2 regions of the Shewanella sp. SW1 genome follow, and region 2 is predicted to be linked to the other one. Evidence: riboswitches for the same ligand, from Rfam matches in the RefSeq annotation. Region 2 holds a riboswitch; the other holds the start of a gene.

Region 1 (6,197 bases), on a different contig from region 2:
TGGTAGCGTCGGTAGCTGAGCTAGTTGAAAAGTTAAAAAATGAAGCGAAGGTGATCTAAATGGCCATTTTAGTATTAGCTGAACATGATAATGCTGCACTGAAACTCGATACGGCAAAAATTGTTACCGCCGCCCGTGCCATAGGCGATGAAGTGCATGTCTTGGTTGCGGGTCACCAATGTGGCGCGGTTGTCCAAGCGGTACAGGCACTACAAGGTGTTAGCCAAGTACTCGTTGCCGATGCCAGCGTGTATGAAGCGCATTTAGCGGAAAATTTTGCCAAATTGCTGGTGGACTTAGCGCCAAACTATGGTCACATTCTGGCCTCGGCTTCAAGTTTAGGTAAGGACACGCTTCCGCGCGTTGCGGCATTATTAGATGTCGCGCAAATCTCAGAAGTCATTACTGTTGTCAATGCCGATACCTTTGTGCGCCCTGTGTATGCGGGTAACGCCTTAGCGACAGTGCAAAGCCATGATGCCATTAAAGTGATGACAGTGCGCGCCAGTGCGTTTGACGCTGCGCCAGAAGGTAACAGTGCGGCTGTGACGACACTTGATAAAGTGTTTGAAGCGAGAACTCAGTTTGTTTCTCAATCGCTGACAGTTTCTGCCCGTCCAGAGTTAGGCAATGCTGGCATTATCGTATCTGGCGGCCGAGGCATGGGCAGTGGTGAAAACTTCGGTATGTTAGAGCAACTTGCTGACAAGCTCGGTGCAGCCGTTGGCGCATCACGCGCTGCAGTTGACGCAGGTTTTGTGCCTAACGATTTACAAGTGGGTCAAACCGGTAAAATCGTTGCGCCAAACTTGTATATTGCCGTCGGTATTTCTGGCGCGATTCAACATTTAGCCGGCATGAAAGACGCTAAAGTCATCGTTGCAATCAACAAAGATCCTGAAGCGCCGATTTTTCAAGTTGCCGATTATGGACTCGTTGCAGATCTGTTTGAGGCGGTTCCTGAGCTGATTACAAGTCTCAGTTGATTTTATCTGTGATCTAGGTCACATTAAGTGGCTTTGCGGTAGCATCTGCTAAGCCGCTTATGTTTTTATGTGCCTCACGCCCGTGCAAGGGCGTTCTTAGAAGTAGAGGCGCGCCAAATATTAGTAGTGATCAGTAGGGTGATTCCGTTGATCGATTGCGAAAGGATTTGGTGCCGAAGTGGTTCGATTTATCACGATCAACTGCTGGGGTTGTACCTAATAGGTGCAGCACTGCCATAGTATTTTCCGATATGGATATTGGGAATAGTTACTATGGAGCGCTACTGATAGGACAGGTGACCTTGGGTATCTATTGCCTTTTCCCACCAGTTCAGTCGCCCTCCATTCGTATTTAACGAAGATAATAATCAATGACTGTTATGAATTATGCCGATTCGGCACTTTCCTTGTTGCCGCCTGCGGTGGCTATCGTATTGGCGATCTTGACTCGCCGTGTACTGCTTTCTTTGGGGTTAGGTATTTTAATTGGTGCTTTATTGCTCAATCAATTTTCACCTTTAGCAACGGGTGAGTTTGTATTTAATGGCGTTAAAGGGCTTTTTTGGACTGATAAAGGTCTAAATTCGTGGAACTTATATATTCTCGGTTTCTTAATTGTACTGGGAATGATTACAGCGTTAATTACCGTAAGTGGCAGCGCGCGGGCTTTTGCCGATTGGGCTCGTTTACATATACGTAATAAACGTGACGCTAAACTATTGACCATGTTTTTAGGTTGCGTAGTTTTTATTGATGATTATTTCAATAGTTTAGTTGTTGGTTCGGTCGCTCGACCTGTTACCGATCGTTATTATGTTTCCCGCGCTAAGTTAGCTTATTTATTAGATTCTACTGCGGCGCCTGTGTGCGTTATTTCTCCAGTTTCGAGCTGGGGCGCTTATATTATCGCACTCATTGGCGGGATATTAACTGCCCATGGTTTTGCTGATACGGGTCATTTGAGTATTTTTATTCAAATGATCCCAATGAACTTTTACGCAATCTTCTCCTTATTATTATTACTTTTTGTTGTTTTTATGGGATTAGATGTTGGGCCAATGCGTGAGCATGAGCTCAATGCCCAACGTGGTAATTTATACGATGAGTCTAAGGGATTACCGCCTGGGGCGAACGCGGATTTACCTGAAGCCGAAACTGGTAAGATTTTAGGTCTGTTCCTGCCGATTACCGTGTTGGTATTTGCAACCCTCTATTTTATGATTAACAGTGGCGCTCAAGTACTCGCGGCGGAAGGGATTGAATTTAATATTATTTCTGCTTTTGAGAAAACCGATGTCAGTTCATCACTTTTCTTTGGTGCATTAATTGGTCTAGCGGTTTCGCTGATATTGAATTTAGTGCAAGGCGTTGAGAAATTGATGATAGTCAAAGGTATAGTGCAGGGCGCTCGCTCTATGCTGCCGGCGATTTACATCCTGTTATTTGCTTGGACAATCGCAGGTGTGATTGGTCAACTCGAAACCGGTAAGTTTATGGCGAGTTTAGCAACAGGAAATATTCCGTTCGCGTTTTTACCCGCCTTAATGTTTGTGCTAGCAGGTATTACCGCGTTCTCAACTGGTACTAGCTGGGGTACGTTCGGGATCATGTTGCCGATTGCTGCTGATATGGCGATGGGAAGCCACACTGGCATGATGTTGCCTATGCTTGCCTCTGTGCTGGCGGGGGCTGTATTTGGCGATCACTGCTCGCCAATTTCCGACACGACTATCTTGTCGTCTACGGGCGCCAGTTGCCACCACATCGACCATGTGGTGACTCAGCTACCTTATGCACTCATTGCGGCGTTTATTAGCTTAGTGGGTTATGTGGCACTTGGATTTACCGAGTCTGTTGTCGCGGGTTTAGTGGCTTGTAGTGTGGCATTTGTGATCAGTATTATCGTACTTAAAATCAAATCGAAAGGCGCAATTAGCTAGACGTTAATTGAAACCTTTCACTGCAAACGTTCACGACAAATAAGTCAAAATAAATCAGCCAGCATTATGCTGGCTGATTTTTTGGTTAAGGCTGAGTTTGTCTTTATCTCTAGCCTATCGCATTAAGGCTATCAACTCTTAGCTTAGCGTGCTTGATCTAGACCGCGGCGTTTAAGTAAGCCTTCTGTGGTTGGTTCTTGTCCGCGGAAGTTTTTGTAGGCGTCCATTGGCGCTATGCTATTACCCACTTCACGGATCGTTTTGCGGTACTTCATGCCGATTTCACGATTGAGCCCACCTTGGGTTTGTACATAGGCAAACGCATCCGCCGCTAAAATCTCACTCCACATATAAGCGTAATAACTTGCCGAGTAACCGCCGGGGAAGGCGTGGGCAAAATAGGTCGACTTATAACGCGGAGGTACGGCACTGATGTTTAAGCCGTGCTTTTTCAGGGCATTGGCTTCAAAGGTTGGTACATCTTGCAGCGGGGTATCTGGGCTTAATGAATGCCATTCCATGTCTACTAATGCAGCGGCCATGTATTCCAGTGTGTCAAAGCCTTGGTTGAAACTGCCTGATTTCAGCAGTTTTTGCAGCAGTTCATCGGGAATGGGTTTGCCCGTTTCGTAGTGTTTCGCGTAGTTCGCTAACACTTTTGGATGGGCGGCCCAATCTTCTTCAAACGTCGATGGAAATTCGACAAAGTCGCGTGAAACCGAGGTACCCGCCAGACTTGGATAAGTCACTTTAGAGAACATGCCGTGGGTGCCGTGACCCATTTCATGGAACATAGTGGTGACTTCGTTATAGCTGACGAATGTGGGTTGACCTTCGGGCGCTTTCTTTATGTTCATCACGTTGACGACCACAGGTTTAGTGCCTTCGAGGAAGGATTGACCGACGAACGAACTCATCCAAGCGCCACCACGTTTACCTTCACGGGCAAAATAGTCGGCGTAGAAAATGGCCATGCTTGAGCCATCGGCATCAAACATTTCGTAGGCTTTTACATCGGGATGGTAAACCGGTAAATCTGGGCGTGGTTTTAAGGTGACGCCATAGAGTTCTTTGAGTGTGTAGAATACGCCGTCTTCGAGCACGCGGTTAAATTCGAAGTATGGGCGAATGCTATTGGCATCGAGAGCGTATTTTTCTTGGCGGACTTTTTCTGCGTAAAACTCCCAGTCCCACGGTGCCAGTTCAAATTTCCCACCGGTTTTAGTGATCATCGCTTGAATGTCGGCCGCTTCTTTCTCTGTGTTAGCAACTACCGCAGGCACCATTGAACCAAACATGCTGTAAACCGCTTCGGGTGTTTTGGCCATTTGCGGTGCTAATCGATAACTTGCCCAGTTTTCATAGCCTAATAGTGTTGCGCGCTCGGCTCTGAGTTTCGCTAAACGAGATACGAGTGACGCAGTTTCGTTTTCACCAGTTAAGCCACGGTTCGCTGAGGCTTCCCAAATACGCTGGCGTAGCTCACGGTTTTCCAGTGATGCCAACACAGGTTGGCGAGTGGTGTTGGTTATGTTAATCAGATACTTGCCATCGTGACCGGCCGCTTTGGCATCGTTCGCGGCTGAAGCTATTTCACCGTCGGTTAATCCAGCAAGTTCACTTTTTGAATCCACCACAACGGCGATTTCTTTGGTTAAGCGTAATAAACGCTGAGAGAACTCATTCGTTAGTGTTGATTGTTCTTCATTTAACGCGCGGATTTTAACTTTTTGTTCATCGGTAAGTTTAGCGCCAGCCATGATAAAGCGTTGGTGATATACCTCAACCAAACGTACGGCTTCTGGGGTTAACCCTAAGTTAGTGCGGTCGTTATAGATGGCTTCGATACGGGAAAATAGCGCTGGGTTTAAGTTGATATTATCTGAGTGGGCCGCCATTTTTGGCGCCATTTCCCCTTGGATTTTACGCAGTTCTGGATTGCTGTTTGACCCTGCTAAATTATAAAACACGCTTGATGCACGGTTGAGTAGGGCGCCGCTTTTCTCCATAGCCACAATCGTATTATCGAAGGTTGCTGCTGCCGGATTATTGGCTATTGCGAGAATTTCTTGGTACTGCTCTGCCATGCCTTGCTCTAGGGCTGGCGCGAAGTGCTCATTCTTGATGAGGCTAAAATCAGGGGCTTGATATTGCAGGTTACTGGCTTGGAACAGCGGGTTTTGGGTTTGTACCGAGATAACGTTAGGTGCTTTAGTTTCTGTGCTGCTGCAACCTGCCATGAATCCGGCGGTGAGAGTGGCGCCGATGGCGATGGCAATAAAACTTTTACGCATAATTGAGTGACTTCCTTTGAATTGTTGTTTTTTTAGGACTGTAACGTTAGTAACTTAAATAGGACTGAAAATGGCTTGTTATCGGGTAATGTCTAAGTAAAAAAGGAGCCTCGCATTAGCGAGACTCCTTTGGCTATTTCCTTGCAGGGAAAATAGGTACCGCTTTTTACTTACTTCTTAATCACGCGATGATGAGATGATTAATTAGCGAGTAAACTTGTGGTATTTATCAATACCAGAACTTCTACCTGTGTCATGACATACTGCACAGGATTCAGAGGTCGGTTGTTTAAACCAGTCAGCAACCTTTGGTATGCTGATTTCACCACCGTTGCTTGCCATATGCGCCTTAGCTGAATCGCTAGTGTGGCAGGCATAACAGTTAGCGGTGACTGGGCTTGTCATTTTGCTACCTGGCTCAGCGATGTATTGATTTGGCACTTTGCTTAAATCAATCGCTTTTTCATGACAGGCAACGCAGCTAGTAGAGGCTTCAATCGCGCCTGCACCGTTAGCGGTTTGCGCTTGAGTTCCATCAGCTTTAACTTCACCGACTTTAGCGCCATTACCCCAGTGCCAGCTGTGCACCATAGGACCAAAACCTGCGCCTAAGGCTGCTGAAGTACGTTCCATGCCGTTGTCATGGCAGGCGATACAAGCTTTACCACCTTCATCGAAGGCACCATTTTTGTGGAACGCAGTGGCATCGTTGTGACAAGTAGTACAGCTGTTAGTACTCGCTATCTCACGACGTTCGAAGCCAGAGACCTTTTGAGTGGTGACAGGGTTAACGACATCTGAGTAAGCCGTAAAGGATATGCCCATAGAACCATCATAACCTGTCGCTCTTAGGTTGCCATTACTTTGGTAGCGTTGCTTACCATCATATTCCATCCAACCAGCGGTACTGAATGTCACGCGGGCAGAATAAACATAGTTAGCATTCACTGCGCTGATATCTGTCAGTAAATGACAGA
Region 2 (6,197 bases):
CAATTGGCTTGGGTTGAGCAAAATGAAGTTAAGCAAGGCCATCCTTTATATGGCTATGCGGGTCTGTGGCAAATCCCTGAATTTGGTGAACTGAAAGCCGAAGATGGCCAAGTGTTACAAACCCGTTTATTCAAACCTGTTCCCTTCGATGCGAGCAAGAAATACCCTGTCGTAGTGCGGGTTTACGGTGGGCCGCACGCCCAGTTAGTGACTAATAGCTGGAGTGAGCAGGACTACTTTACCCAGTATCTTGTGCAACAAGGCTATGTGGTATTCCAATTAGATAACCGCGGCAGCGCCCACAGAGGCACTCGGTTTGAGCAGGTGATTTACCGTCATTTGGGCGAAGCTGAAGTGAATGATCAAAAAGTGGGGGTGGATTATCTGCGTAGCTTAGCCTTTGTCGATGCCGATAATGTGGCGATTTACGGCCACAGCTACGGCGGTTATATGGCTTTGATGAGTTTATTTAAGGCGCCAGATTACTTTAAAGCCGCGATTTCGGGCGCACCTGTGACCGACTGGCGTTTGTATGACACCCATTATACTGAGCGTTACTTAGGTCATCCTGAAGGCAATGAAAAGGGTTATGAAGCCAGCAGCGTGTTTCCTTACGTGAAAAACTATCAAGCAGGTCTGTTGATGTATCACGGCATGGCTGACGATAACGTCTTGTTTGAAAACAGCACTCGGGTTTATAAAGCGCTGCAGGATGAAGGTAAATTATTCCAGATGATCGATTATCCGGGATCTAAACATTCGATGCGTGGCGAGAAAGTGCGTAATCACTTATATCGCTCACTGGCCGATTTCCTAGATAGGCAGTTGAAAAACGCCAAATAGTAGGCATAAAAAAACCAGATCCTAGGATCTGGTTTTTTGTGAATCGATTCTTATCAAACCAATTAATGCGGATGTCGCTTAGCGGGTGATTAGCCTTCTAAGTTACCGCAAAAACGATAGCCTTCACCGTGAATAGTCGCGATGATTTCTGGCGTATCTGGCAAGCTTTCGAAATGCTTACGGATACGACGGATAGTCACGTCTACAGTACGATCGTGTGGCTTAAGTTCACGGCCGGTCATTTTCATCAGTAGATCGGCACGAGTCAAAATTTTGCCTGGGTTTTCAACAAAGTGCAGCATAGCGCGGAACTCGCTACGTGGCAGTTTGTAAGATTCACCCTGTGGGCTCACTAATGAACGGCTGTTGATCTCTAAGCTCCAATCATTGAAGCGGTAGTATTCTACTGAGCTCTTTTCTTCGACTTCAGCGCCAGCGCTGTTGACACGAGTCAGAAGGTTACGAGCACGAATCGTTAATTCACGTGGGTTGAACGGCTTGGTAATATAATCGTCCGCGCCAATTTCAAGTCCAAGAATTTTGTCGACTTCGTTGTCACGACCTGTCAGGAAGATAAGACCGATGTTGTTGATTTCACGTAGTTCACGTGCCAACAATAGACCATTCTTACCTGGCAAGTTAATGTCCATAACGACCAAGTTAATTTTGTTTTCCTGCATAGCCTTATGCATTTCTGCGCCATCATTGGCCTCAGTTACCACATACCCTTCTGCCTCGAAAATACTTCTCAGCGTGTTACGGGTAACGGCTTCATCTTCAACGATCAGAATGTGCGGATTTTGCATATTATTTACCTAAATTTTAATCAGTTTATACTAACCAATAAGAGCAACTTACTTCGGGCTCTTATATTCATAAAAGCGTTGATACTTCCTTGAACTGCTTTGTGCTCAAAAGGAAAATCTTTACGGTGACATCTATATCTGGATGTAGATTAAGTGCACGTTTAAGTGTAATACGAGAAAACGTAATCAGTACCAACTTCGATAAGCAATAGTTAGAATAAGTTCCTTAACTATTGTTTTTTTTAAATGTTTAAAAGACAAATCAAATGTAGAACAGATTTTAAACAGATGCCCGGTCAGTTCACGTTACTTTAAGCGATATATGTAACAAACTGTATTGAACGATAAGCATCTTGCTCAATCTGTTTCAACTCACCAGTACGTACATTGTACTCGTTTTAGTCATTTGTTAACAAATGAAATGTTAACAAATTTTAGGTGAGCAGGGGTTTTTACCATGATATTTACTTTAGCTATTGATTAGTATAACTAATGTATTTCTTATTCCTGTGAGCCAGTTCACGCCTCTTTGGATTTTACAATCACTCTGCTACACTAGCTTGGGTTCATTTTTCGACTAGACTACCAATGGACAATACGACTCAAAATTTGTGGCAATGTTACCAAGCGCCGTTGTTTTTGCTGACTCAAGCATTATCCTGTGATTTTTCCTTTGCTGTTATTACCGCTCATAATCCCGCTTCAAAGCTTCTCTCTCCTAGCCAAAACCGTTTACTCGATCGCCAACTTCTCCGTGAAATTGAATTACTCGGTAGCCCTTATCGTGCTTTAGTGGGCGCAGCACCGGATTTATCCCACATGGAAAAAAGTTGGGCCGTGTTTATCGATAGAACGATGGCATTGCAATTGGGTAAGAAATTTAATCAATATGCGATTTATGTTGTCGAACAAGGGGATGTGAGCTTAGTGCCTTGCATCTTGGATGGACATGATGAAGTGTGTTTAGGCAAATTTAGAGATTATGTGCAGCTGGTATACGAGCTACCCGATTTGAACATTTAGTTGTTTTCAAAAGATTTTATTTAAATTGTTCATTTGTTATGAAATTAGCATTGACTTCATTAGGGGTTTATTGCTACTTTTTTCGTCCCTTTCCTAGGAAAGGAACAGAAGAGGAGCGTTAACTAGGTAGTCGGTCAGAGGAGCACAAACTCCAGCGATGACTGATGAGGGAGATTAACGCCGAGGCATAGATATGGTTGCTGCATGTTTATGTCGGTCGCTCAGGCTGAATCCTGACGATTGTCACCTGTAATTGGTGGAGAGCTTCTGGTGACGATTGCTGTTTCCCTTCTTTTGGGGTGCGTTATCATTGAGCACCAGGCTCTTCGAACGAAGTCAGTTCGGAGTGTGATCATGTTAGTTAATCAATATCTTATTCAATCTGCATTTATTTGTTGCCCTACGTGTTTCACGGAGGTGCGCTAATGTCCCTCGTTGTCGCAAAATTTGGTGGCACCTCAGTCGCCGACTATAACGCTATGAATCGCTGTGCCGACATAGTGTTAGCTAATCCTCATTGCCGTTTAGTCGTGGTCAGCGCTTCGAGCGGCGTGACAAATCTACTAGTAGAATTGACCCAAGAATCGATCAACGACGATGGCCGATTACAGCGATTAAAACAAATTGCCCAAATTCAATATGCGATTTTAGATAAGCTCGGTCGTCCTAACGATGTGGCCGCCGCATTAGATAAATTATTGAGTCGCATGTCAGTATTGAGTGAAGCGCTTGCATCACAACGCAGCAAAGCGACTATGGATGAGTTGTTGTCCCTCGGTGAGCAATGTTCTTCAGCGTTGTTTTCGGCGGTGATCCGTGAGAAAGGTGTCAACTCAAGTGCCTTCGATGTGCGCCGAGTGTTACGTACTGACAGCCACTTTGGCCGAGCCGAACCTCAGGTCGAGCAGATTGCGACTCTAGCTCGTGATTATCTACAGCCACTATTAGCGGAACAAGTGATTGTCACGCAAGGCTTTATCGGTGCCGATGAAGCGGGACAAACAACAACGTTAGGTCGTGGTGGTAGTGATTATTCTGCTGCACTGTTAGCTGAAGCGTTACGCGCCTCAGCGGTAGAGATTTGGACCGATGTCGCTGGGATTTATACAACGGATCCTCGTTTGGCGCCCAATGCCTTTCCGATTGCCGAGATCAGTTTCAATGAGGCTGCCGAGATGGCGACCTTTGGTGCCAAGGTATTGCATCCAGCGACTATTCTTCCTGCCGTTCGTCAGCAAATTCAAGTGTTTGTGGGTTCAAGTAAAGAGCCTGAAAAGGGCGGAACTTGGATCCGTCATCAAGTGGAAGATGCGCCCGTATTCCGCGCTGTGGCTTTGCGCCGCGATCAAACCCTATTAAATCTTCACAGCTTGCAAATGTTGCATGCGCAGGGCTTTTTAGCGGAAACCTTTGCGACATTAGCGCGACATAAGATCAGTGTGGATTTGATTACCACATCAGAAGTGAATGTGTCTCTAACCCTAGATAAAACTGGTTCGGATTCAAGTGGACAAGGTCTGTTGAGTGAGGCATTGCTGCAAGAATTATCACAGCATTGTCGTGTGCGAGTTGAAGATGGATTGGCCTTAGTGGCGATTATCGGTAATCGTATTGCGACGACGCCGGGTATTTGTCGTCGTGTGTTTGAAGTGTTAGAACCACACAATGTGCGGATGATTTGCCAAGGTGCCAGCCCACATAATCTGTGTGTGTTAGTGGCAGAATCGGAAGCGGCGCAAGTGGTTAAATCGCTGCATCAAAATCTGTTCGAAGGCGTTTAGTATGTTGCCGACAACATCGTCTCTGCAAATCGGGGAGCTTGCCGCAGGGCAAGCACTCACTTTGCCTATCTACCATTTCAAACCGAGTGACGATAAGGCGACTGGCCCCAAAGTGTATATTCAGGCCAATGTCCACGGTGCTGAAGTACAAGGGAATGCGGTGATTTATCAGTTGATGAAGCAGCTTGAACACTGTGACATCCGCGGCGAAATCACCTTAGTGCCATTGGCGAATCCACTCGGGATCAACCAAAAAAGTGGTGAGTTTACCCTTGGCCGATTTGATCCTATTACGGGGGCGAATTGGAATCGTGAGTATTTGAATCATGCTATTGATTTGCCGACTTGGTATGGGGAACATGCCAAGCTGAGTGATAGCGAGCTGATCCAAGCCTATCGCAGTACTTTGGTTGAAGCTTGTCAGCAAAAATTGCGTCATGAATGGGGCATTACAACCGGCCATAGGCTTGCGGTTAACCTGCAGATTATGGCCCATGGTGCGGATATAGTGCTCGATCTGCACACAGGTCCTAAGTCTTGTAAGCACTTGTATTGTCCTGAATATGACTTAGCTGCTGCGCAGTTTTTGTCGATCCCTTATACGCTCATTATCCCCAATGCCTTTGGTGGCGCCATGGATGAGGCTGCGTTTTGTCCTTGGTGGCAATTGAGTGATTTTGCAAAATCTCAAGGGCGCGATTTAGGGGTTGCAGTGTCAGCGTTAACCTTGGAATTGGCGAGCCAAGAGCGCGTCTGTCTTGAGGATGCACGGGTTGATGCACAAGGGATTTTGGCATATTTAAGCCACCGAGGCGTGATCGCTGAAACCGTTGCACCCGCTAAAATGCAGCGCTTTGGTTGTTATCTAAAAGACTATAAAAAATATCACGCGCCAAGTTCTGGCTTAGTGGAATACCTTGCACCTGTGGGTGAGCCATTGGCTGCGGGGCAGCCCTTAGTGAATTTGCTGCGAATGGATTTATATGGTACGGCTGATGAGCTAAAAACGGTTAGTTTGCCGCAGGACTGTGTGCCGATTTTACACTTTGCTTCGGCGTCAGTGCACCAAGGAACTGAGCTTTATAAAGTGATGACCAATGTGTTTGAGTTGCCGACATTCCAGCCTAAATCATAAAAATTAGCTCGTAAGCATTAGCCCATAACAATTAGCTTATCGGACTGAGAGAAAACAACGCCAATCCTAATCGATTGGCTTTGTTGTTTTAAGGTGGCTATAACCACTTAAATCGATAAAACAGCGCCATTTGCAGGGCGACGAGTGAGATTAATATGCCGCAGAAGGTGGCGAAGGCCCAAGTGTTGTCCGCGCCCGGTATCCCGCCAATATTGACCCCAAGTAAGCCTGTTAAAAAGCCTAGCGGTAAGAAGATTGCTGACACTAAGGATAAGAAGTATAAGCGTTTGTTGAGTTGCTCCGACTGCTGACTGAGTAATTCTTCTTGAGTCACATTGGCCCTATCGCGCAGGGCATCGAGATCTTCAATGGTGCGGATAAGTTTATCGTTTGTTTCCCTCAGCTTGAGTCGCTCAGTATCTTTAAATAGACTGAATTGCTCTGAAATCATTTTCGAGAATGCTTCGCGCTGTGGGGCTAAATAGCGGCGAATGGCCACAGTTTGACGGCGCAGTTCGGCGATATCGGTACGTAAGTCTTTCACATTGCCTGAGACGACGAGCTCTTCTAAATCAGAGAGCTGTTCTTCCAATTTATCAATAAACTCGA

The links. Region 2 has a riboswitch for lysine ahead of lysC (lysine-sensitive aspartokinase 3). Riboswitches for the same ligand answer to the same signal wherever they lie in the genome.
Region 1: another riboswitch for lysine. It lies ahead of L5M71_RS12265 (Na+/H+ antiporter NhaC family protein); the one in region 2 lies ahead of lysC (lysine-sensitive aspartokinase 3).

What each region holds. Positions count from the first base shown of each region.
Region 1 covers NZ_JAKKSG010000012.1:66,068-72,264, reverse strand. Annotated here, with positions in the region: gene L5M71_RS12275 (electron transfer flavoprotein subunit beta/FixA family protein) at 1-59, shown strand, start outside; gene L5M71_RS12270 (electron transfer flavoprotein subunit alpha/FixB family protein) at 60-986, shown strand; lysine riboswitch at 1,082-1,278, shown strand; gene L5M71_RS12265 (Na+/H+ antiporter NhaC family protein) at 1,358-2,926, shown strand; gene L5M71_RS12260 (M3 family metallopeptidase) at 3,070-5,220, opposite strand; gene L5M71_RS12255 (multiheme c-type cytochrome) at 5,425-6,197, opposite strand, start outside.
Region 2 covers NZ_JAKKSG010000004.1:12,951-19,147, reverse strand. Annotated here, with positions in the region: gene L5M71_RS04745 (S9 family peptidase) at 1-843, shown strand, start outside; gene arcA (two-component system response regulator ArcA) at 933-1,649, opposite strand; gene L5M71_RS04735 (DUF3293 domain-containing protein) at 2,238-2,672, shown strand; lysine riboswitch at 2,773-2,947, shown strand; gene lysC (lysine-sensitive aspartokinase 3) at 3,098-4,453, shown strand; gene L5M71_RS04725 (succinylglutamate desuccinylase/aspartoacylase family protein) at 4,455-5,588, shown strand; gene L5M71_RS04720 (zinc transporter ZntB) at 5,686-6,197, opposite strand, start outside.